One region of the Clostridium sp. 001 genome, then DNA from elsewhere that is predicted to be linked to it. Evidence: riboswitches for the same ligand, from Rfam matches in the RefSeq annotation. Region 1 holds a riboswitch; each other region holds the start of a gene.
What was found. Region 1 has a riboswitch for cobalamin ahead of B5S50_RS14005 (ABC transporter substrate-binding protein). Riboswitches for the same ligand answer to the same signal wherever they lie in the genome.
Positions count from the first base shown of each region.

Region 1 (6,393 bases):
AGAAAGTTTGAGAGAAGTGAAAGTTGATAGAACTTATGATGTTTTTAACTCTATAGAAGACTTGTTTTTAGTTGCTTCCATAGATAAAAATATATTTATAAATATGGTAAAAGCTTGTTTTGATGCAGCTGCTTTTAATAAAAAGATATATATTGTGGTTTCTTATAATAAAAATATGGATAAAGTTATAAAAGGAATACTAAAATATTTGTATAGGGCACTTCCTTTTGCAGTAAGGAGAAAGGTTGGTTTTACAACTTATGTGAAGCAGCCTGAAATAAAGGAGTTTATAAATATTGAATTTCTCCTTGAAGGAAGCATAAAAAGGCTTACTCAAGATGTAAAAGCAGGATATGTTTTTGATATGGCAGATAATAATTTCTATCTTGAAGGAATTGATGAAAGACATCATATTTTTATAGACTTTGTTATGAATAATATAGAAAATGAACGGGTTTTAAATGAATTTTTTATTCAGGCAGATAATGATTGTTCTAGAGAAAAATTTACCATTGATATGTATGATAATATTTTATGCCCATCTTCTCAAAATGAAGAAGTTAAAGAAAGTCCTATATGTATGAAGGAAAATGAACAAGTTGAACATAAACATAATCTAGTGTATTTTTTAAAGAAGTTATTTTCAAATAAAGATTAGAGGTGACAAGTAGATGGCTAAATGTAGAGAATGTGGTACAGAGCTTAATGAAAATGATAAGTTTTGTGTATACTGTGGTGCAAAGCAGGAAAAGGGACATGAAAGAGAAGAGGATAAAAATGACGATACAAAATACTATGGAAAAGAAAATAATAACTATAAAAAAGAAGATAAAAAGCATGAGGATAGTTTAAAAGACAGCGATACTTTTGATTTTAGTTCATCTCATGGACAAAAGAGGATAGATAGAAAAGATAAAGAGGAATTTACCAAGGAATTAGATGATACTCCAATTAAGGATAAACGGCCATTTAATTTCAAAATGATAGGTATAACTATTTTAACTATAATTGTATTTGTTGTTGCCTTTAAGATGGTATCCTCACTTATAAGTAAAGGTCCCAGCAAAAATGTTTCAAATGTGGAATCCAAGCAAAACGTTTCTTCTGATTTAAATAATAATGATGAAAATGATTCAGATAATAATTCAGGAGAATACGTGATACCTTACAGCAATACAAGGGCACTTACTAGTAATGACCTGAAAGGTATGAGTAAAAAGCAGCTGGCACTTGCTAGAAATGAAATATTTGCAAGGCATGGCTATACATTCCCTACAGAACCATATAAGAGTTATTTTGCAAGTAGGTCCTGGTATAAGCCTAATCCTAAGTATACCAATGATGGCAAGGAACTTTCTGCTCTTGAGAGACATAATGTAAAGGTCATATTAACAGCAGAAGGCCGTGGAAAATATGTATCACCTGGATATGATGCAGATTATTATAAAAAATAGGCTGGTTATTTCTTTGAAAATGCCTGGGGTATAAAAAGTAGAATTTGATATAAAATAGGAGAAATGATATACTTATTCTATAATTTAATATTGAATTTTAGGTACTTGATTGTTAAGTTTAAAAGGGAAATAAGTGAAGAACTTATGCGGTCCCGCCACTGTAATGAGGAGTATATTTATGAATTTGCCACTTGGGAACAGGGAAGGCGTAAATATACAATGAATCAAAGCCAGGAGACCTGCCTAAAATTTACGGATAGCTTACGTGGATAGGCTTTAAAGTAAAATAATTTACTTAAAAACTGTTATCTATGGGTAATAGTTTTTTTCGTTTATCCGATGACTACCTGCTCTAATACACCCACTTTTCCAAGTGGGAGTAAAAGAGCAGCTACGTCTCTGGATAACGATTTCTAAGCATCAGGTGGAGTTAAAACTCCATCTGATACTAAGAACTCTGTTTATTTAATTAATTGGAGGGAGTAACTAATGTTTAAGAGTAGCAAAAAATTTGTTTTACTAATTATGATTACGATTACGGTGTTTTTAGCAGGATGCGGAGCATCTAATACAAGCAATTCTAATATAGACAGCAGCAAAAGTGAATCTGTTAAAAATACCACTTATCCTTTAAAATTAAAAGATTCAACTAATACGGAAATTACAATTCAAAGTGAGCCTAAAAAGGTGATATCTTTATCGCCTAATGTTACAGAAACAATTTATGCATTAAACAAACAAAATCTTTTGGTAGGTAGAACTGACTTTTGCACTTATCCTACAGAAGCTTCTAAAATACCATCTGTGGGTACTATAACTGACCCAAGTCTTGAAAAAATTGTTCAGCTTAAACCGGATGTGGTAATAGCTACTAATTTAACTAAACCGGATATTTTAAAAAAGCTGCAGCAGCTTAATATAAAGGTTTTAACTATTTCAAAAAATGAAAGCTTTGAGAATACTTATAACAATATAGAAAATGTAGGAAAAGTATTGAATGCTAATAAAAAGGCATATAGTATAGTTTCAAATATGAAAGAAAAGGTTAAAGTTGTACAGGAAAAGGTAAAAGGAAAGAGCACCCCTACAGTATATTATGTAGTAAGCTATGGTACAAGTGGTGATTTTACTGCGGGAAAAGACACTTTTATAGGCAAGATGATTGAAATGTCAGGAGGCAAAAATGCTGCTTCTGATGTTACAGGTTGGAATTACAGCCTTGAAAAGCTTGTTGAAAAAAATCCTGATATACTTATATGTTCCAATAAATTTAATAGCAAAAATGGAATTAAGTCTACAAAGGGCTATAAAGATTTAGATGCTGTAAAGAAAAATAAACTTTTTGAAATGGATGAAGATATTATAAGCAGACAGGGACCTAGACTTGCAGATGGATTAGAATCCCTGGCAAAGATAATTCATCCTGAAGCATTTTAAGTATATATAAGAGAGGAATGTGCTTATGAAATTTTCCCGGAAAAAGCATTTTAAGTTGTTTTTTTGCATTTGCATAGTAATATTATTTTTTTCGGCAGTAATATCAGCTATGCTTGGTTCTGCAGACATATCCTTCAAGGAAACACTATATGTGATACTAAGTAAAATACCTATTGTGGGAAATTTAGTTTCTACAGCAAGTATGTCACAAAATCACATGCTCATAATATTACAGATACGTTTACCAAGAATAGTAACTTCAGCATTAGTTGGAATGGGATTATCAGTAGTAGGTGCATCCTTTCAGGCAATATTTAAAAATCCAATGGCAGATCCTTACGTACTTGGAGTATCTTCAGGGGCTGCTCTTGGAGCTGCAATTGGATTTATGCTGCAGCTGGATACTTTGCTTCTAGGGTCTACAGCCATTACTATGATGGCTTTTGTAGGGTCTATTGCAACTACTGTTTTGGTTTATAACATAGCCAGGGTAAAAAACAAGATACCACCAACTACACTGCTTCTGGCAGGTGTTTCTGTGAGCTTCCTTTTATCTTCAATAATATCTATAATAATGGTATTCAACAGACAGCAGGTTGAAAAAATTGTTTTTTGGACAATGGGAAGTGTTTCTGCAGCAACCTATAATCAAATATTGATGCTAATACCTTTCATATTCCTGGGTATAATTATAATACTTTTATTTTCAAGAGATTTAAATATAATGCTTACAGGGGATGATACTGCTAAAAGTTTGGGCATAGAAGTTGAAAATGTAAAAAAAATAGTACTTGCTGTTTCTTCAATAATTGTTGCAGCCTGTGTGTCTATAAGTGGTGTAATAGGATTTGTAGGACTGATAATTCCTCATGCAGTGCGTATGGTATTTGGACCTGACCATAGGGTGCTCTTGCCTTTCTCATTGATAATTGGAGCTGTGTTTATGATTATTTGCGATACGGTGGCAAGAACTATAGCTGCTCCTTCTGAAATACCTGTGGGCGCTGTAACTGCTTTATTTGGGTCTCCATATTTTATTTATCTTTTAATAAAATCTAAAAAGAGAGTGATATAATGAATAATTCAAATTTGTGTGCAGTTGAAGTTAAAAATTTAAATTACAGTTTTGATGAAGTTGATATACTTCATGATATAAACATAGATTTTAAAAAAAATAAATTTTATTCGATTATAGGGCCTAATGGTTCCGGTAAAACTACTTTACTCAAAAATATTGCTAAAACTTTAAAGCCTTATAAGAGCACGGTTTTTATAAAAGATAAGGATATACTTGATTTAAAAAATAAGGCACTGGCAAGAAAACTTGCGGTAGTTCCCCAAAACAGTGATTTGAATATGGATTTTTCCGTACAAGATATAGTTTTGATGGGAAGAGCTCCTTATTTTTCGAAACTTCAAAGTGAATCAGAAAATGACTATGTGATTGCCAAACATGCTATGGAAATGACTAATACTTGGAAATTCCATGACAAGTATATAAATCAGCTTAGCGGTGGAGAAAAGCAGAGAGTTTTAATAGCAAGGGCGCTTACACAAGATACAGATATTATACTGCTGGATGAACCCATATCTAATCTTGACATATACCATCAGATTGAAATTTTGGATAATGTTAAATCACTCAGCAAAAAGATAACAGTTATAATGGTACTTCATGATTTAAATTTTGCAGCCCAGTATAGTGACCATGTAATACTTGTAAATAGCGGAAGAGTTGTGATGCAAGGTGCTCCTCGGGAAGTACTCACAGAAAAAAACATAAAAAAGGTGTATAAAATAAATGTATGCATAATAAAAAATCCAGTTACTGGGAAGCCCTATATAATACCCATAGGACAGGAAAGGGACTATCCCAATAAGCAAAATGGAAATTTAAATGATTAGTTCATAGATACCTAAAATTATAATACTAATGCCAGACACAAAAGGAGCATATTTCCCGAAAAATTTAGACAAACAGCTGCTGCCTATAACACATCCTGCAACTAGGCCTGTTGTACTGAGAATGAAGGTAAATATAGTTGCAAGTAATATATTGATACCGGTTATACTTGCGCCTATACCTACTCCAACATTATTTATTGTGAGGGCGAAGGCTAGAAATATAGATTCTTTAACATCTATATAGCCTGAATTATCAGCGTCAACTATTTCTGGATTGTCCAAAAGATTTTTATAGGGTAAAAGATTATTTTCAGCATTACACAGTTTTTCGTTTTCATTACAGTGCTCTTTTATAACAGCGTCAATTATAAACCATATGCCCATTACTATCAAAAAACCGCTGCCAATGATATTGGCTATATTTTCAGACATAAACTTAATTAGAAATTTACCTAGAACCATAGATAGAAATGTTCCTGCAGTAGCAATTAGGGCTATTAGAATAGTACTTAATGGACTAATTTTCATTTTTTTAATACCATAGGATATTCCTACAGTGAAACTGTCTATATTTGCGGATAAGGCAAATAAAAATGAAGGTAATAAGTGCATTATGTTCCTCCTATAGTATGGTTACTCCTATAGTATATTCATAACAAAATACAATGCTACCACTATTTATCTGATGACTACCTGCTCTAATACTCCCAATAAGTAAGATTCATTGATTTTTCCCTTGAAAATTATGTATTTATAAAGATCATATGGAATAAGTGGTGTAATATACATTGTCCACCTATTGTTGATTTTGAGGAGATAATATGGTAATATACTGGTATATTAAAAGTCAATAGAAATTTGCAAAAAATAGAAAATTTTTTTTGCTTATCTGAAAGGAGAGAAAAAATTGATTAAAAATTTAAAAAATCTTTTAATGTTTGCATCAATTGTTGTAATGTATCAGCTAAATCCGTGTAACATTGTACTAGCGAGTGATATTTCTAATACAACTCAATCCCAAACTCAAGTAGTATCGACTAAAGACAATTCAAAATCTCAAACATTGCAAGACACATCTAAAATTTTAGCATCACAAGAGGAATCTAAATACATATCAGAAAGTAATTCTAGTTCTCCAGTAAGTGAAAGCAGCGGTAATCTTTTGCCAGCAAATGCGGATAATGTGGACAACGTTCCTGTGGATAAAAGCTGGATAATTCACTTTAACCAACCTATAGATTTGTCTTCAGCCAAAGAAAATGTAAAAATTATAAACAAAAAAACTAATGCAGAAGTGCCTATAAATATATCTTTAAGCAATTACGATAGTTATATGACTGTATCTACAGTTTCAGATTATGATCCTGAAAGTTATTATATATTGAAAATTGATAATAACTTAATGGGTAGATATAATAAAGTTTTAAAAACTGCTCTTACCATGAATTTTAAAACTGGGGCAAAAATAGAGAATATAGATAATATCAGTGTGTCAATAAATCAAGGTGATAGTTATAAGCTGCCTGATGAGGTAACTGCAGTTATGTCTGATGGAGGAAAAGTGCAGATAGGAGTTGAATGGAATAAAAAAGTAAAT
Region 1 is NZ_CP020473.1:3,003,340-3,009,732, forward strand. Features, by position in the region: gene B5S50_RS13995 (hypothetical protein) at 1-658, shown strand, start outside; gene B5S50_RS14000 (YARHG domain-containing protein) at 672-1,454, shown strand; cobalamin riboswitch at 1,537-1,716, shown strand; gene B5S50_RS14005 (ABC transporter substrate-binding protein) at 1,944-2,891, shown strand; gene B5S50_RS14010 (iron ABC transporter permease) at 2,917-3,966, shown strand; gene B5S50_RS14015 (heme ABC transporter ATP-binding protein) at 3,966-4,796, shown strand; gene ytaF (sporulation membrane protein YtaF) at 4,785-5,408, opposite strand; gene B5S50_RS14025 (Ig-like domain-containing protein) at 5,704-6,393, shown strand, end outside.

Region 2 (6,393 bases), 1.9 Mb from region 1:
TCAAGCAGTGATTCTACGGTAGCAGCAGTAGATGAAAATGGAAAGGTAACGGCATTAAAGGCAGGGACAGTAACTATAACAGCGGTATCCGAAGACAACAAGGACGCAAAAGCACAGTGTACAATTACTGTTACGGAAAATAACACACCAAAACCAATAAAGATAACTAATCTTATAAAGGATAGTTCATTTAAATTAGGTGATGATGCAAGAGTATATATAAAGGCAGAAAATAATTCAGGTAAGGATCAGGATGAATCGCTTATAGTAGCACTATATGATGAAGGTGCTAAATTCATCAACTATGTATGTGGAAAACAGACAATAAAAAATGGAGATTCATCTATTTTGACAGGTATTATGAAGCTTCCAGAAGAGGGAATATATAAATTAAAGGCATTTGTATGGGACAGCCTTGAAAATATGAATCCCCTTTCAGATATTATAGATATACCTGTTCAGTCAAATAAATAAAAGATTTTTATAAGATGGGTTTTGCTAATATTTCTAGCAAAACTCATAAATTTTCAATAATGTATACTTGCCTTCAACTAAATTTAATCCTATTCCATCAAATAGAAGCATCTTATATTTTAAAGCTAAAAAAATGTATTTGGAGATTGACATTAAACTGTAATAGGTATAAATTATAATTAAGTTCTATAAAGATAAATATGGGTTTAATCTAATTTGATTAATTAAAAGGGAATCAGGTGAAAATCCTGAACTATCCCGTAGCTGTAATAGAGGAGTTTTAGTACATTATGCCACTTAAATATTGGGAAGGCGTACTAAAATGGTGAATCTTGAGTCAGAAGACCTACCTATATTTTACACAAATATCTCTACGAGTGATAGGGGGAGTGTTATAATGATAGTTTTGTTAGATTTTCTATGACTAATCAAACTTTTTTATACTATTTCCTTTTAACGCTTTTGTTAAAAGGAATTTTTTTTTAAGGGAGGATTTTTTATGAATCATTATTTTTATCAGACGCAGTTTTCTGAATATAAACCAGGATTGATTTCTTATTTAAATAAAAGTAATAAAATAAAAGTAAAAATTAATAATGTATATTTTTATAAGTATCTCAAAAAAGTAGTGGGATTTTATAAAGAACTTGAAAATTATTATGATGTTTATTCATTAAAAGAAAAAGAAATTGTGGAACAAGATGGAATAAATATTCAAAATATTAATGAAGTTCTAAAGCTTGATATGTATTTGTATAACATTATAAGTATGTATCAAGACGATACTATATTTGAAGAAGATTTTGAATTTAGTGATAGCTTAGAGAAATGGATTCATTGTATTGATGAAAATACTTTACTTGCATACTTTAACAGCGGTTATGACGGAGATACTTTAAATGACAAAAAGATATTCTGTGATTTTTTACCTCAAAAAATTAAATTTAACAATTTGGAAAAACAAGTTAATATAATTTAAAAATAAATATACAGTTATTTTTACAGCTTAAATAGGCATATAGGTATTTTGGTTCATAAAAAATTCTATGAGCAAAATAGAATTCCTTATAGAAGATTATGTTGACTTTTGAAAAATTATGTACTAACCTTAATATAAAGATAATAAAAATTTAATATTTAGTATTAGGTGCTGTCAAATGCGATAGTTAAAAGGAAAAGTGTAAAAAGCACTGCAGCCCACCGTTACTGTATGGAGGATGAAACCCTAATTATGTCACTGGATTTTTATATCTGGGAAGACAGGGGAGTAAGATGAATCTGAGCCAGGAAGCCTGCCTGATATGTTGTTAATTCTTTCGGAGGGGAAGATGTTACTATATTTAAGCTGTTTATAATTAAAAGTAAACGGTTATATTGACATGAGAGAACCCTAGTGGTTCTTTTTTAGTTTATTAGTCATATATAATGCTTATGTAATAAAAGGGACTTTCGAAGGAAGGTCTCTTTTATTATGGTGCACCCAGCATGGACGCAATTTAAAGGGTGAAAGTCCCTAGTATGGGTTGATAGTACCAAAGTGCATAGATTAAGACAAGGGTGTCCATGGTGACGCGGAATTTGAAGGAAGTCGGCGGCAAAATACATAAATTGAGGTGAGAAAATGAACAGATTTAAAGATTTAACAGGAAAGAAATTTGGACGTTTAACAGTTATGTCTGTTGCAAATAAAAAATATAAAGATAGGGGTGTTATTTGGAACTGCTTATGTGACTGTGGAAACAAAGTAAAAGTTAGAGAAAGACATTTAATAGATGGTGGAACTAGAAGTTGTGGATGTTTGATGATAGAACATACTAAAATTATTCAGGTTAAAGCAACTAATGTAGATAGATTTAAAGGAACAAAAATTGGCCAATTAACACGCAAAATTTCTTCTAGTAATTCTAGTGGTTACAAAGGTATTAATTGGGATAAAAAAAGAAGTAAATGGAGAGTTCGCTTAACTCTTGCAGGAAAAGAAAAACATTTAGGATATTTTGATAAATTGGAAGACGCAATAGAATGCAGAAAAAAGGGTGAGAAAAAATATTTTAAGCCTATAATTGAGGAATACAAAAAGTCCTTTTCAGGAGGTGGTGTACAAGCAAGAACCTAAAAAAATAATATTAAGATTAGTTTATATTACATAATCTTATAATTTAGAAAGGAGAATGAAATGAAAAAGATATGGAAAAAGGTCAGTTTTGTTATGATGCTTATATTTACATTAATGACATTTGCACCATACCCGGTTATAGCAGATACTCAGGCAGCATCAACTCCATCTTTAACTGAGGATAAAGATGGAAATTACACTGTAAGTTCAGTACAAGATTTAAACAAGCTTAGGGAAGATATTGATAAGGGAATAGACTATTCGGGTAAAAATGTTCTGTTAACTCAGGATATTGATGTAGGTAAATCTGAATTACCTTTGAAATCTTTTACAACACAAAATACTTTTAATGGTACTTTTAATGGAAAATTTCATACTATAAGTAACTATAATGATCCTAAATCCGGCTTGTTCAATATTATTAATAAAGATGGTATTGTGGAGAATGCTAGGATTGATGCTAACGTAGTTATTGAAGGTGATAAAATTGAAAATTATGGACTAATTGCTAATGAAGCAAGTGGAACAATTATTCGCTGTTCTTCAACAGGAACAATTACAAATAAGGTTAAAGTTTTTTTTGAAGCAGGAATAGTTGCTAGGGATACAATTGGACAAACAAGTAGTATTGCAGCTGGGTACTTAAAAGATTGTTACAGTAATGTAATTATTGATAATCAATCATCAGAGGAAATGGTGGGATATGCAGGAATTTGTTCAATGGGTGGTGAACAATTAGATCACTGCTATTTTTATGGTGAATTTACAGGAAATTATACTGGTGAACATAGCGATAAATGCCAACCAATCCTATGTTCAACCTATTATGATAGTAAAACTGGAGTTACCACAAGTGCAGAAAATTGTGCGTATGATAAAGATGTATTAGGGTACACCCCATCTTCTTCTGATAATGGTAACCCCAAAGGTTATACAACTGCAGAAATGAAAAATAAAGATACATATACAGCTCTAGACTTTGATTTTGATAAAACCTGGAAAATAGATTCTTCAAATAATGGATATCCATATTTAAATTCAGAAAACACACAAAAAACAGCAGCAAAAGTGACTGTAGATGTGCAGGTAACGGCTGATGATAAAACTTATATTGTTCCTACTTCCCCAATTATTTATAATACAGATGATAGTCTTAAGACAACGGCAACTTTTAAAATAGTCCCAAGATCTGATGAAGATAAAGAGCTAATAAGCAAATATAATGTTAGCGTAACCTATAGTGGAGATGTATTTTTAAATGCACCAACTATTGGAGACGTGCCTATAGATATTGATACCAGTAAGGTTAAGATAAATTATAATTCAAATGAGGATTATCAGTTTGTACTTGGTAAAGTACTTCCATCGACTGCTAAACTCCTTGATAATGGTGCAGCAGGACCTACACAAGATGAACAAAAACAGCAGATTGAAGATGCAAAAAAGGCAGAAGATATTCTTTATACCAAATTAGGCACCAAGCTAGGTATTGCAGGAGATGTACCTGAATTTAGCTGGGGTGGAGACAAATCTGCGGCTCCAGGAAAAGAAGAAACTGTTACTTTTTCAGATGAGGACTGGGGAATATTTTCATCGGCCCGTTCTGGCTATAAGGGAATAAGGGCAGGATATTATGATGACTGGTTTAAGAGTATACAGACAGGCTTGCAGAAAATGAAAGATGCAGGGGTAACTGCTCGGGATGTAAAGATGACGGAATGGGAGAAGTTAGTTCTGGCAATTACTGCTATAGGCTATGATCCAAGAGATATAAAAGCTTATGATTTAATAGACATAATTTCAAATAAGGAGTATGTGAAAGCATCAAATCAATATTTTACGCCGCAGTATGCAATTTATGCATTAACTTCTCGTAATTATATTAATCTTATTCCTAATGATGGAAAGCACATTACTAAAGATGATTTAGATGGATATATACATGAATGGGCCAAGGGTGCACTTGGGTCAAAAGGTGCTGATGGGTCAGCAGTAATAGGAAATACTACTCCTGATATGTGGACTATGAAATTACAACCAATTGCAGCTTATTGTAATCCAGATGCAAAACCAGGAGACAAGTACTATGACGTAAAACAGGCTATGGATCATGTATTTGCACAGTTTTCAAATGCCCAGACTTATAAGGGATCTTTCTGGGGCGGCAGTGTAGATCTTGATGGCAAAATTGATTTAAATAATGCCTGGACCAATGCCCAGGTGTATATGACACTTGGAATGGCACATGCCAATATTTTTGACAAGATGTATATAAAAGACGGCAAGACTATTTTGGATGGTGTACTTGAGAAGTTTGATGTGAAAAATGGTACTACTGATTTTGATAATTCATCTTATGAATCTGCACAAATATGTAGGGGATTGGATTCGCTTGTACGTGCAGCTGAAGGCAGAGTCTCGATTTTTGATTGTACAGATGTCAAAGATTCTACAGTCCCTGTAAACAATGCCATAGCAGCACTGCCGGATGTATATAAAATTACTTCAGCTGATAAGGAAAAGGTTGATGCCGCAAGAGCTGCATATGATGAATTAAGTGATGTTAAAAAAGCTTCAATAAAACAGGAAACGATGGATAAATTGACTGACGCAGAGAAAAAGCTGTCACAATCACAGCCAGTAAAAGTAACAGGAATAGGTCTTGATAAAACGAGTGCAGATCTAATGAAAGGAGATACACTGCAGCTTACAGCGGCTATAACGCCTAAATATGCAACTAATACAAAAATAGATTGGTCAAGCAGTGATCCTACAGTGGCATCAGTGGATGAAAATGGAAAGGTAACAGCATTAAAAAAAGGAACAGCCGTAATAACAGCCGTATCTGAAGACAACAGGGATGCAAAAGCACAGTGCACAATAACAATAAAAGAAAATGTAAGTGTGACGGGAATAATTCTCGACAAAACAAGTGTTAAGTTGATACCAAAAGCTGCATTGCAGCTTACGCCAACCATAACACCAAACGATGCAACTAACCAAAAGGTGGATTGGTCAAGCAGTGATCCTGCAGTAGCAGCGGTAGATAAAAGTGGAAAAGTAACGGCAATAAAAGTAGGAACCGCAACTATAACGGCAAATACTGAAGATGGAAATAAAACGGCATCTTGTGCTGTAACAGTTGTTGATGGTCAGGGAGCTATTGTTATTAATAATGTAAAGTTGAAAAACAAACTTGCCCTAGCAGCAGGAAAAGACAGTGACTATGAGGGATATTTCACACCGGATGATCTAGCATCTATAAAAGGAACTATTGACCTTTCAAATTTAGATATTACCGATAGTGATATGGATGTAATGAAATATCTTAAAGGAGTATCAGCTATAAACCTGTCGGATAACAAAGATTTAACAAACCTTAGTTTTAAAAAACTTAAATTTGACTGGACAATACCAAAGGGTTTGGACTTTAGTGGATGTACAGGTATGAAAGACATAAAAAATAAAATGTTTGCATTTACTTCTAGTAAACTGACTTCTATTAAATTACCTGAAGGAATACCAAGTATTCCTTTTTCATGTTTTTCAAATAGTAAACTTTTAGCTTCTGTAGAAATTTCAAATACGGTTAAAAGTGTAGGCAACTTAGCTTTCAGTGGCTGCACGTCACTGGAATATATGAAAATACCAGGTAGTGTAACACAATTGGGGGGCGGTTGTTTTTCGGGTTGTACCAATCTTTCTGTATTAGACTTAACGGATACAAGTTTTACTAAGGACAATACTAAAGACACAAAATATCCTGATTCTACCACGATAATTTGTGGTAAAAGTGCTAAACT
Region 2 is NZ_CP020473.1:253,828-260,220, reverse strand. Features, by position in the region: gene B5S50_RS01190 (Ig-like domain-containing protein) at 1-474, shown strand, start outside; cobalamin riboswitch at 660-843, shown strand; gene B5S50_RS01185 (hypothetical protein) at 974-1,453, shown strand; cobalamin riboswitch at 1,603-1,789, shown strand; gene B5S50_RS01180 (hypothetical protein) at 2,096-2,590, shown strand; gene B5S50_RS01175 (Ig-like domain-containing protein) at 2,651-6,393, shown strand, end outside.
Region 2: it holds a riboswitch for cobalamin, as region 1 does, so the genes downstream of both, B5S50_RS01180 (hypothetical protein) here and B5S50_RS14005 (ABC transporter substrate-binding protein) in region 1, are expected to answer to the same signal.

Region 3 (6,393 bases), 1.9 Mb from region 1:
TTCTTTTGCATTTGCATTATAATACGCTGCAATTGGTTGTAACGCCATAGTCCACATATCAGCTGAAGAATTTGCTGATATGTGAGACCCATCAGCACCTTTTCCGTTGTAAACATTCTTAGCACCATCATGTGTACTTTCTTCCATATAATTTCTGTCAATATGGTTTCCATCATTTAGCACATGATCAATATAATTATAAGAAGTTAATGCATAATCTGCATATGCTTCTGAAAACATCAGGCCTGCTGAATGTAAATAATTTTTATTTGAAATTATATCTATTAAATCATAAGCTTTTATATCCCTGGGGTCATATCCTATAGATGTAATTGCCAGAACTAATTTTTCCCATTCTGTCATCTTTACATCTTGATCTCCAATTTTTGCATCTTTCATCCTCTGAAGTTCACCCTGTATGCCCTTAAACCAATCGTCATAGTAACCACTTCTTATACCTGTGTATCCAGATCGGGCTGATGAAAATACATTCCAATCATCATCATTTAGTACAATAGTACCTGCCTTTCCCGGAGCATCAGCTTTATCTCCCTCCCACTGAAATACGGGCACAGTTTTTTCCTGTCCAACACCTACTTTGCTGTAAATTATATTTTCTACTTCTTTTGCATCTTCAATCTGCTGCTTTTCTTCATCCTGTGTAGGTGCTACCGCACCATTGTCAAGGAGTTTAGCAGTTGAGGGAAGTACTTTACCAAGTACAAACTGGTAATCTTCATTTTGATCATAGTTTATTTTTAGTTTGCTAGAATCAATTGTTAGTGGTACATTTCCTATAGTTGGTGCATTAAAAAATACATCTCCACTGTAGGCTGCAGTAACATTATACTTGCTTATTAAATCGGCATCTTTATCAGATTCTGGAACCACCTTAAAAGTCGCTGTCGTTTTAAGGCAGTCATCTGTAGTTTTAAAAGGTTCAGTTCCAGGTACAAATATTCTGTTTGGGGCTGTTGTCTGCACATCTACTACTACCTTTGTTGCTATCTTAGTTGAACTATCAGAATTTAGGTAAGGGTAGCCATCATTTACATAAGGATCTATCTTCCAGGTCTTGTTAAACTCAAATCCAAGCTTAGTATAGCTGTCTTTATCTTTCATCTGTGCTGTAGTATATCCTACAGGATTTCCCATAAAAGAAGTACTTGAAAATCCCAGTACATCACTGTCATATGCACATGTCGCTGTTTTAATTTTGCCACTTGCATAAATTGGTTCACGAGATACTTTTTTTTCATTTTCTAAAAATTTACCATAAAAATAACAATTTTTGATTTCTGAGCCAGGCTCAACACAAATTCCTGCAATATTTCGTGAAAATAAAGACTTAGTATCAAAAGTAACATTACTACAGCAGTTATCTGTATATCCATTTATTAGATTCCAGTTATCATCAAAACATCCACTATTACCAACTATCCCTGCTAAAGTTGAAAATCTACCAGCATCAACTTCAATAGTTCCTGTGCTGCAGCAGTGGGTAATTGTTCCACAACATTCATTTGCAATTACTCCATAAAATACATCATCGTTATCATCTAAAATTATTTTACTTGTATCTTTTATGTCTACATTAGCATCAACCTTAACATTCTCCACAATTCCATCTTTCCATACAATTCCAAACAACCCTGAAGCTGCATCTGTATAACCACTTATAGTATGAAACTTTCCATCAAAAGTACCATCAAAATTTTTATTGTGAGAGGTAAGCGATTTTAAAGGAACATTTGATTTACTTATATCAATATCCTGTGTCAAAACAACTTTTTTACCTGAATAGTCTATGCCATTATCGATATCTCCCCTGAGTTTGTTCAAGTCATCTACTGAACTTACAGTGTAATTTCCATCTTCATCCTGAGTTAAAGACGGCGTTGATGCCAATGGTGAAGCATCTGCCGCAACCGTATATGGTGCAAATGTCATCAACGTAAATATAAGCATCAAAGCAAGACTAATCTTTTTCCATACCTTTTTCATTTTGTCTCCTTTCTAATTTTTCTAAAACTATGTAATAAATACCGGGTTAAAAATACATCTTAACCCGGTATCAATCTAAAACATTTGCTTAATCAATTAGGGAAAATCTGCTTTTATTATAAAGCACTAGCTGCAGCATTAACAGCGTCTTGTGTAGCTTGTAATGTCTCCAATTGAGTTAATGCATTGGTATAAGCTGTGTCTGTTTTATTTACATGATTTGCCATTTTTGCTATAAGATTTGTTTTATCTGCTCTTCCACTAAAGAATGCAGGAGTTGCAGTTGTATTCCAATTGTAAGTTCCATATTGTTGGTTAAGTGTTCCATCTGGTAAATATCCTGCTAATCCTAAATCGCATCCTGCTGCTGCTGAAAATTCCCAGCGTATTGCAGCACCATCCGGTACATTAGCTAATGTTGTACTTCCATCATAATAAGTTGAGTTAGCATGATCTACATTATTAACTGTAAACATCCAGCCTGAAATTCCATCACATTCTTTTTCACTTAAATAATTTGCATCGGTAACAATAGGCTGATTTGGTATATTTGTCCTGAAGACAATACCTTTAGTTACAGTTTTAAGTTCTGTCTTAAAATCAGTCAGATAATTATTAGTAAATGCCGATTGATTATCTGTAGTATCCTTAAAACCTGTTACATAGCTACCATATTTGCTTGAAACTATATTTACATTTCCATCACCTACAGCCTGCTTTGTAGCATCAGCAATGGTATTCGTATCACTGAGTGTAACTTTTACTGGCTGTAAAATAGGTGCTTCTCCTAAAACATTTTTCTCAACATCCACATAGACAGTCTTTGTTGGAGCAGCATCAGCTTTTACACTATTAAAAGCTGACGGTGCAGCTACAACTCCCAAAGTTAATGTTGTTATACATAGTGTCGCAAATAATTTGTTTTTTAATCTTCTAATCATTTTATACACTCCTCCAAATTTTTAAATTTTTAATTGTTGCTTGTCCAAATTTAAAAGACAATGATAAAATTTTTACACTTTTATATCGATCACCTCCTAGAAAGTTAAATATAATAGCAATCATATTTTTAACCTTTGTGAAAAATAAACCAGGTGGTAATTCAGGTGAGATTAGATTAACGTAAATAAATATATATTTGTGTAAATAAAAGATAAAAAGAGACCCTCTTTCTTTCGAAGGTCTCCAGTATACGACATGAATTTATAAATATTTAATGTAAACAGATGTTACTGGCATTGAATACTTACCTTTCCCACCGAAAGAACCATATATGTTTGTAACAGGCAGGTCTACTGGCTTGGTATCATCTTACTTTTCACACCTTCCCAAAGATTATATCTTCAGTGGCATTCTGTGAATTTCATCTTCCTTACAGCAGCGGGGGCTGCAGTGGTTTTTCACCACTTTCCCTATTAATTCCTAAAAAAGAAACCTATTCAAAATTATCATTTATTTTACAATTGTCATTACCTTTACAGTACACCAACTCCACTTATTTGTCAATAATTTATAAAAACTTTATTAAATTAGTGTAAATTTCAATAATACAACACAATTTTCTATAAACAGAGTTCTTGACATCAGATAAATTTTAATGCTAAAGTTTATCCTAAATACTGTTAAAATGTCTATTGCTTATTTAACTCAGCGTTAGTTTTAGGATTTATATTAATTTCTCCAAAAGTATCCTCATACTTTTCTACTGATTTCGTAAGCATCATACAAACACTTTTTGCCTGCTGCGGACTCATAAATATCTTCACACTATCTTTTACATCTTTTTTATACACCTTCATAAAATCTAACTGAAAATCATATACACTTCCAGAAAGCTCTAATCTATTTGAATATAGTTCCTTTTCCTCTTCCAATTTTACATTTTCATCCATAGGATTCACCCTTACCTTTCATATTTTTTATTCAACTTATTTTTACAATTCACTCTATCTAATCACCTTCCTTTTTGTACTCGCCTGTCTAATCTACTGCATTTAGTTCTTTCATTGATGACGGAGGGGTTATTCTAAAGTAAGAACAAATCTGATGACTTACTTGATTGTCCATAAACAGCGTTCTTGTCATCAGATAAATTCCTGTAAAATAAAAAGAGACCCTCTCCCTTCGAAGGTCTCTATATAACATAATTTCCCATAATGGTTAATAACTAAAAAACATCTCTGTTCTTTCATGTTAATATAACCGTTTACTTTTTCAATAAACATAGCATTGTCTTCCCCTCCGAAAGCATCACCGACATATCAGGCAGGTTTCCTGGCTCAGATTCATCTTACTTCCCTGTCTTCCCAGATATAAAAATCCAGTGACATAACTAGGGTTTCATCCTCCATACAGTAACGGTGGGCTGCAGTGTTTTTTACACTTTCCCTTTTAACTATCAATTTGACAGCACCTAATAGTAAAAATATTAAATTTTATTACCTTTATATTAAGTTTAGGGCAAAAATTTTGAAAAGTCAACATTATTTTCTCAATAAATCCATTATTAAACATTTTAATCTTCTTGAATTTCAAGTACTCCCATAGGACAAGCTTTAACACAAATACCACATGCCATACACTTACTTGGATTAGGCTTGTCTTCTACTTTTACAATAATACCTTTTGGACAGGCTTCTACACATGTACCACAGCCAGTACAAGCTTTTTTATCTATCATATATATTCCCTTAGCATTTTGTTTAATTGCCTCTTCAGGACATTTTTTAGCACACACTCCACATTGATTGCATACTTTTAAATCTACAGATCCATCTTTTCCTTCATCAATCTTAATACAAGAATTGCCGTAGGTTTTGTAAAATGCCTCGGAACAAGCCATTTCACAACTTAAACAAGACATACATAAAGACTTATCTTTAACAACTAATTTTTTCATAATACATTCCCCTTTAAACATTATTTATATATACTTTGTACATATATCTTAATTATACAAATATATAAGGTATATATCAATACCGCAAATTTTATGCCTATTATTTTGGTTTATATCAACGAATCTTACTTAGTGGGAAAAGCAGATATCCCAAATCTTTGATTTGGTGATAGTCGCTTTCGCTGTGTGCGTGGGAGTGTTACAGTAGGTAGCCATCAGATAAAATAAATGTACAATAAGATTGTCAAAATAAAGTAAAAAGTACTTAAGTGCAGGAGGGACTGCTGTTAAATACTTTTTATTTTAGAGTTTAGGGTTTAAATAATTAAATTTATTTCAAAACTATATTAATTTAAGAAGCAATTTATATGCCAATTCTTCATCTTGCAATATTCCTACTTAAAATTATAAATTTTATCCGATGCCTACAACCGTAGTACCCCCATCTTCTTATAAAGTGGGGGATATTAGAACTCTTGAGCTTCAGCGATTTAGAGTTCTTATGCTGTGCATAACGGCTGCTACACCCCTAGATAACTATTTCCCCTAAAGGATAACGCCTTCTAAGTGCTAAAGCACTAAGAATCCTGTTAATAAGTTTCAGTAGGAGAAAAAAACTCCACCTGAAACCAAGAACTCTGTTTATCATTTTGAATATTTTTCTCGTACCATATTGATAAATTACTTTAATTTAGTTTTATTTTGATACTGATAGATTCATCTATTTAAATATTTTTATCCGATCGTTACCATTGCTAACACCCCCATCTTCTACTAAAGTGGGGGAAGTGCCTAACTTCTTCGCCCAATTACCTTTTAGATAATAGAAAGCCATACAAAGTGCTGTTGTAGCCCAGGTTATGGGATATGTAATTGCTACTCCCCGAACATCATGATAGAAATGCATTATAGTAAAGAGCAATACAATTCTAAGTACGCATATATTAGATAATATAATTGCCATTGGTGGAGTCGCTTTTCCTGCGCCTCTTATAGTATCGCCCAATACTTCCAAAATAACATAAATCCAATAAAATGGAAATGACGTACTTATTATTCGAATTCCATAATCAATTACCATACTATCATGATTAAATATTCCAAAAGCTTGGCGTCCAAATATCAACAAAAGCGTACTTGATACTATGGTTACCCCTATTCCCATTAGTATACATACCTTGGCTCCCTTTTTTACCCTTTCAATATTTCCTGCACCCACATTCTGCCCGGAAAACGTTGTAATTGCTTGTCCAAAAGCTACAATTGGAAGATAAACAGGTAATTCCACTTTAAAATATGCAGTAAATGCAACAATTGCATTTACACCAAGGCTATTAATATGATATTGTGCCAAAACATTGGACAATGTTATTACAATACTTTGAAACCCTGACGGTATTCCAATTTTAAGAATAGGTAACAGTATTTCTTTATGTATTCGTATTTTTCTAAATTGTAATCTATATTCGCCCTCTAAATGTGTCAAATAA
Region 3 is NZ_CP020473.1:265,987-272,379, forward strand. Features, by position in the region: gene B5S50_RS01210 (Ig-like domain-containing protein) at 1-2,004, opposite strand, end outside; gene B5S50_RS01215 (hypothetical protein) at 2,121-2,945, opposite strand; cobalamin riboswitch at 3,272-3,458, opposite strand; gene B5S50_RS01220 (DUF3467 domain-containing protein) at 3,636-3,896, opposite strand; cobalamin riboswitch at 4,251-4,436, opposite strand; gene B5S50_RS01225 (4Fe-4S binding protein) at 4,520-4,903, opposite strand; gene B5S50_RS01230 (MATE family efflux transporter) at 5,625-6,393, opposite strand, start outside.
Region 3: it holds a riboswitch for cobalamin, as region 1 does, so the genes downstream of both, B5S50_RS01220 (DUF3467 domain-containing protein) here and B5S50_RS14005 (ABC transporter substrate-binding protein) in region 1, are expected to answer to the same signal.

Region 4 (6,393 bases), 1.8 Mb from region 1:
TTGGTCTTTACCTGAATTATTTTCAGCTTTTACAGATATCTTTGCATCATCACCTAATTTAAATGAACTATCCTTTGTCAAATTAGTTATTACCAATGGCTGAGCTACTGTAACTGCACACTGTGCCGTTATATTTTTATTATATTTACCTGAGGCCGTTATAGTTGCCGTTCCTATCTTTACTGCCGTTACCTTTCCATTGTTGTCTACCTCCGCTATCGTTGGGTCACTACTTGACCAATTTACCGTTTCTGTAGCTGTTATAGGAGATACATTTGCTCGAATAGTTTGTATATCACCTACATTTAAGCTCATTTTTGTATTGTCTAAACTAATTTTATCTATGTCTCTAAACATAGTTTTTCCAAAATCGCTTGTAAAAAATAATCTTATTTTATCTCCATTTTTAACTTTATAATCTTTCATTCCTAAAGTTGGTTGTATGCCATTAACATCATACATCCATCCACTAATTGCTCCTCTATCGCGCTGTGATTCATTATCTATCATAGAAAAGTATCCATTATCGTCAGTATATTCTATTTTTTTATCATCTAATACCTGCTTTACAAATTGTTCTACTGTTTTTCCACCTTCTGCTTCAATAGATTTAGCATCTAATATACTTCCCTTATAGCCTGTAACACTTAAATCTACCTGAACAGCTTGCTTTTTATCTGATACTGTAACTGTACACTGTGCTTTTGCATCTTTATTGTCTTCAGATACTACTGTTATTGCTGCTGTTCCAGCCTTTACTGCTGTTACTTTTCCATTTTCATCTACTGCTGCTATAGTTTTATCACTGCTTGACCAATCTATCTTCGTGTTAGTGGCATCTTTTGGTGTTATCGTTGGTATAAGCTGCAATGTATCTCCTGTTGTCAAGTTTGCACTTGTTTTGTCAAGACTTACTCCTGTCACCTTTACTATCTGTGGTTGTTGTGAATTTACTGTAATTGTACATTGATCTGTTTTAGGCCCATATTTTTTTTGATTAAAATCTGTTCTATCATTATCCACTGATGCTGCTGTTATTGTTGCTGTCCCTGCTTTTACTGCTGTTACATTTCCATTTTCATCTACTTTGGCCACTGTAGGGTCACTGCTTTTCCAGGTTACACCTTTATCTGTAGCATTATCTGGATCAATTGTAGCTGTAAGCTGCTGTGTACCATTTACATTTAAGTTCAAGCTTTGTTTATCTAAGCTAATTGAATCTACATCTCTAAACTGGATTTCATCCCAGGCACCTTCTACATATATCCAGTGCACTTTATCTCCATCTTTAAGGTTAACGCTTCCACAGCCTACATTAGGGAATACCCCATTTACGCTGTATTTCCAGCCGCTTTGTGCTCCTCTGTCTTTTTCCGTTTCACCTGCTATATCAGATATATATGGTGAGAAATCGCCACCAGGATTTTTATAGGTTATTCCTTTGGCTGCAAGTTCATTTTTAAACATGCTATAAACTGTTTGTCCTTCTGCAGCTTCTATATTTTCATCAGTTAACATATTTCCCTTATATCCATCAATAATCATTGATACGTGTATGGTTTTGTCAGGTACGGTTTTGGCAATAACTGTTATAGTACAAACTGCTGTTTTCTGTCCATCTTCTGTAGTTGCTGTTATAGTTGCTGTTCCTGCCTTTACTGCTGTTACATTTCCATTTCCATCTACTGCTGCTATAGCTTTATCACTGCTTGACCAATCTACCTTCGTGTTAGTAGCATCTTTTGGTGCTATTGTTGGTATAAGCTGTAATGAATCCCCTTCTGTAAGCTTTGCACTTGTTTTATCCAGACTTATTCCAGTTACCTTAGTATCTGAAGTATTTGCTGCAAAATTCTTATATACTGATCCTTTGCCTTCTTTAAAAAGATTGTATGCAGCTAGTGCTCTAAATCCCTGTTCTGTTGCCATACCATTAGCTGATTTATTATCTGTATATCCAAATCCACTATTGTCACTTACTGTATAGCTCAATAATGCATCCAAAGGGTTTTTACCATTCTTTGTAAATCTACTATCTGTAGTTGGATCTACGTTGTTATCACATAATCCTATTATTACCATAGCTTCACTGTTTGCATTTTCATCGCCACCGCCATCTTTAGGGCTCCATGATGCAAATCCACCATCATTCTTCTCAATATTTGCAAGTATTTCAACTGCTCCATCCACAGCTGATTTTACATTTGCCTTAGTGCCATAATATGGAGCTAAAGCTGAAAGTGCCATTCCTGTCATATCAGGATCTGCTGAACCACCACTATAACTCCAGCCCCCATCTGTAGTCTTATTATCTAATATTCCCTGAATCAAACTATCTCTAGTCCATTTTGAGCCATCAGGTATATTAAATTTCCCCGCATCAAGAGCTATAAGTGCAAATACATAGGCATTTATGCCTTGATCTTTGATGCCCTCATTGTTATATATTTTTTCTATTAAATTCATTCCAGCAAAGTTTGTTGGATCTCCACCAGCTGCAAGTATTCCCAAAGAAGTTCTCTCATAATCTGTAGGTAAAGATAAGGAATCTGAACCACTTTTTATATTACTTTCAAGATTTGTTAAATAGCTTCCTGGTACTTCTTTTCCTGCCTTATTTAAATCCAAAGTCTGCCAATCACCCATGTTTTGTATAATAGATGGACTCATTGAATTTATAAGACTATTTATTTGAGATGAATATCCAGTTCCATCTGCAAATACTTGAGCTGTACCAGTTCCTACTATACCAAGCATCATCATTATGGTTACAAAAAATGACATCAACTTGACTTTAAAATCCTTCATATACTCTCTCCTTTCATACATCATAATCGCTAATAGCTTTATTACTTAATTTCAAATTCATTTATATTAACTTTCTCAGTACTTGAAGATTTGATAAAGCCATGATATTTTCCAGACTTAAGAGCAGTTTTAACCTGTAAGTTACCATTTTCAGATTGATTTATGTAACTCAAGTTCCCCTGGCTATCATATAAAGTTAAAGCAATTTTATCATTATCATTTTTGCTAACTGCATTTATATCTATATCATCTGGAGTATTTTCAATTATATTTAAGTTAATTCCAGACTTATTTACATTTACGATGTTTTTTACAGTTGTTTGTGCTATTTTTTTGTTTCCATCAACAACGCAACCTTCTAACACCTTTAGTGCAGCTACAGTAGATGTGTTATCATTTATATTTAAAGTAAAGCTTTCAGAAGCATTTATTGTTGATACATTGGCTCCTGTCAAATTTATGTCAGCTTTATTTTTTACATTAACATTTTCAAATCCACCTGTAAGTGTTATTTGCGGCTCTGAAGTTGAATCCACAATAACTTGTCCAAAAGTTGATTTAGCATCATTTAGAGTCACTAGTGTTGCACTACTTGCTATTTGTGTATCTACTATTTGAGTTCCACTGCTTATCTCAACCTTTACGCTGTTACTGCTATTAACCAGGAGTGAATCAGACTTCACGTTGCTCAAATAAATACTGTGATCTGCCCCAGATTTTACTACTATATTACCAGCGGTAACATTTGTTATAGTGCTAACTCCACTTGTACCTGGATCTATTGTAAGTGTGCCATCAATTTTTACATTTTGAAGAGAAACTTTATCTGCTGATATATTTACATTTCCTATTATTTCGTTCTTATTTCCAGAAGTATTTCCATCATAAGTTTGATTTGCTGAATTTAAACTTAAATCACCTGATGGCTGAACTGGAGTATATCCTCCACTAGATCCTCCTGAAGACCCACCTGAAATATTAGTGTTTTTTCCACTATTTGCTTGGTTGTATGCAGTTATAATATTATCTACAGCATCATCTGGAACTACTTTAGTTCCTCCTAATGCCGTAAATACTGTCTTATTAGAAATATTAGACTTTATAAAATCCTCTACATTTGAGTTTAATCTGTTATACATAAGTACTAAAGGAGCTGATTTCTGTGCTGCAAGAGCTGACCCTGAAAGGGCATCTGCAAATTCATTTCCATTAGGTCCATCTCCTTCAGCTATATACACATTGCTAAAGTCAAGATCAGACTTGAAATTTTCAAGTACAGCTAAGTTTGTTTCAAATCTAGTACTTCCTCCAATTCTCTGTGCATTTGGAAGAGAATTTTTTATATTATCTGATATAACACTTTCTCCACCTATTACATAACTTTTGTTTGCATTTACTTTTTTTATGTATTCAGTGTCTACATCAGGAAGGCTGTCCTTTTCTGATAAAAGTATTGGCATTCCTTTTTTAGATGCTATAGGTGCTATAGAAAGACTGTCTGCATAACCACTGCCAGATGCAACTACAATACTATCTACACTTCCTAGACTTTCAGCTATTTTCACAGAGGTTTCATATCTTGTTGCACCTCCAAGCCTTTCCACATCATTTATACCAATATTCTTCAGCTCAGATTCCACATTATCAGATAGTGAGGCCTTACCTCCAATTACAAAAGCTTTACTTGCTTTAAGGCTTTTTAGCTCACTTATAGTCTCATCACTTAATCCATCTTGCTTGGAAAGTATTATAGGCGCATTGTATTTTTTAGCAAGTGGTCCTGCACAAAGGGCATCTGCATACCCATAACCCTGGGCTATAACTACAGTACTTGAACCATCCTTCCAGCCATTCTGACTTATTTTTAAGGAAGTTTCAATTCTGTCATTTCCACAAATTCTATTTTTACTTATATTTGTATCTGCATACACCTGACTTCCAAAGCCAGACAATGCAATACCTATCATAAATAAAAATGTAGTACATTTACTTATAACTTTTTGCATATTATCCCTCCTTCAAATTAATATAATATTTCTATAATTGCCTATATATTATGGCAATTTAGAATATTCTTTTTATAGTATCTTGATGTAATTAAAAAAGGCCTCCTGTTTTAGGAGACGAAAATACAACGAAATAAATAAAAAGGACCCCTGAGGGTCCTTTTATTTCGAATGTAACTATTTACTTACATCGTAAACATGCATTTTTACATGCAACATATATCTTCCCCTCCGAAAGAATTAACAACATATCAGGCAGGCTTCCTGGCTCGGATTCATCTTACTTCCCTGTCTTCCCAGATATAAATCCAGTGACATAATTAGGGTTTCATCCTCCATACAGTAACGGTGGGCTGCAGTGTTTCTTACACTTTTCCTTTTAACTACCATCTTGATAGCACCTAATACTAAATATTAAATTTTTATTACTTTTGTATCAAGTGTAGTACATATTTTTTGAAAAGTCAACATTATTTTCATAATGATTAAGATAATGTTGAAATATGCACTATTAATTTAATTAAGTAAATTATATAAAAATTAAAACTATTACTTAACTTGAAATTCGGGTATGTTTATTTTATCTGTATTTGAAGCCTTTATAACTCCTTTATATTTTCCAGCGTCAAGTATAGTATTTAAATTCATAGAACCTGTAGTCTGATCTATATACTTAAGATTTCCATCTTCATCATATAAAGTAATAGTAACATAATCCGTATTATTCTTACTATTAGCCTGTATTGTTATAGACTTATTTGTATTCTCAGTAATAGTCAAATTAATTCCTTCATTACTTTTTCCATCAATGCTTACAAGTTTATCTCCTTGCTGTGTAGGTGTAGTATTTCCTCCACCACTGGATCCTCCTTGATGTATCGGGTTAGGATTTGGATTTGGATTCGGGTTGGAATTTTTATTGTTATATTGCTTAACAACACCACTGACAACTGTATCAGGAACTACCATAGTGCCCCCTAGTGCTGTAACAACTGTTTTTTGAGACATATTAGACACTATAAAATTTGCACTATTTGAATTCATAGTTTTATAAATCAGAACTAATGGAGCCGACTTCTGTGCTGCAAGGGCTGCACCTGAAAGGGCATCTGCAAATTCATTTCCATTAGGGCCATCTCCTTCTGCAACATATACGTTGTCAAAGTTAAGATCAGACTTAAAATTCTGAAGTATATCAAGATTTGTATCAAACCTTGTAGCACCTCCAATCCTCTCAGCATTTGGTAGTGAATTCTTCACATCATCTTTAATAACAGCAGTGCCACCTACTACGTAAGTTTTGCTTACACTTTGCCCCTTTATATAATTTTCAACTACATCTGGCATACTGTTACTTCTAGTTAAAAGTATTGGCATACCTTTGCTTGCAGCTATAGGAGCTATGGAAAGGCTATCTGCATAACCGCCTCCCGAAGTAACTACAACACTACTTACGCTCCCAAGTTTTTGCGCTATTTTTACAGAAGTTTCATACCTGTCTGCCCCACCAAGTCTTTCAACATTACTTATTCCAATATTTTTAAGTTGAGCTGTAACATCGTCTGATAAAGAACCTGTT
Region 4 is NZ_CP020473.1:239,064-245,456, forward strand. Features, by position in the region: gene B5S50_RS21395 (Ig-like domain-containing protein) at 1-2,808, opposite strand, end outside; gene B5S50_RS01150 (cell wall-binding repeat-containing protein) at 2,850-4,814, opposite strand; cobalamin riboswitch at 5,051-5,234, opposite strand; gene B5S50_RS01155 (cell wall-binding repeat-containing protein) at 5,364-6,393, opposite strand, start outside.
Region 4: it holds a riboswitch for cobalamin, as region 1 does, so the genes downstream of both, B5S50_RS01150 (cell wall-binding repeat-containing protein) here and B5S50_RS14005 (ABC transporter substrate-binding protein) in region 1, are expected to answer to the same signal.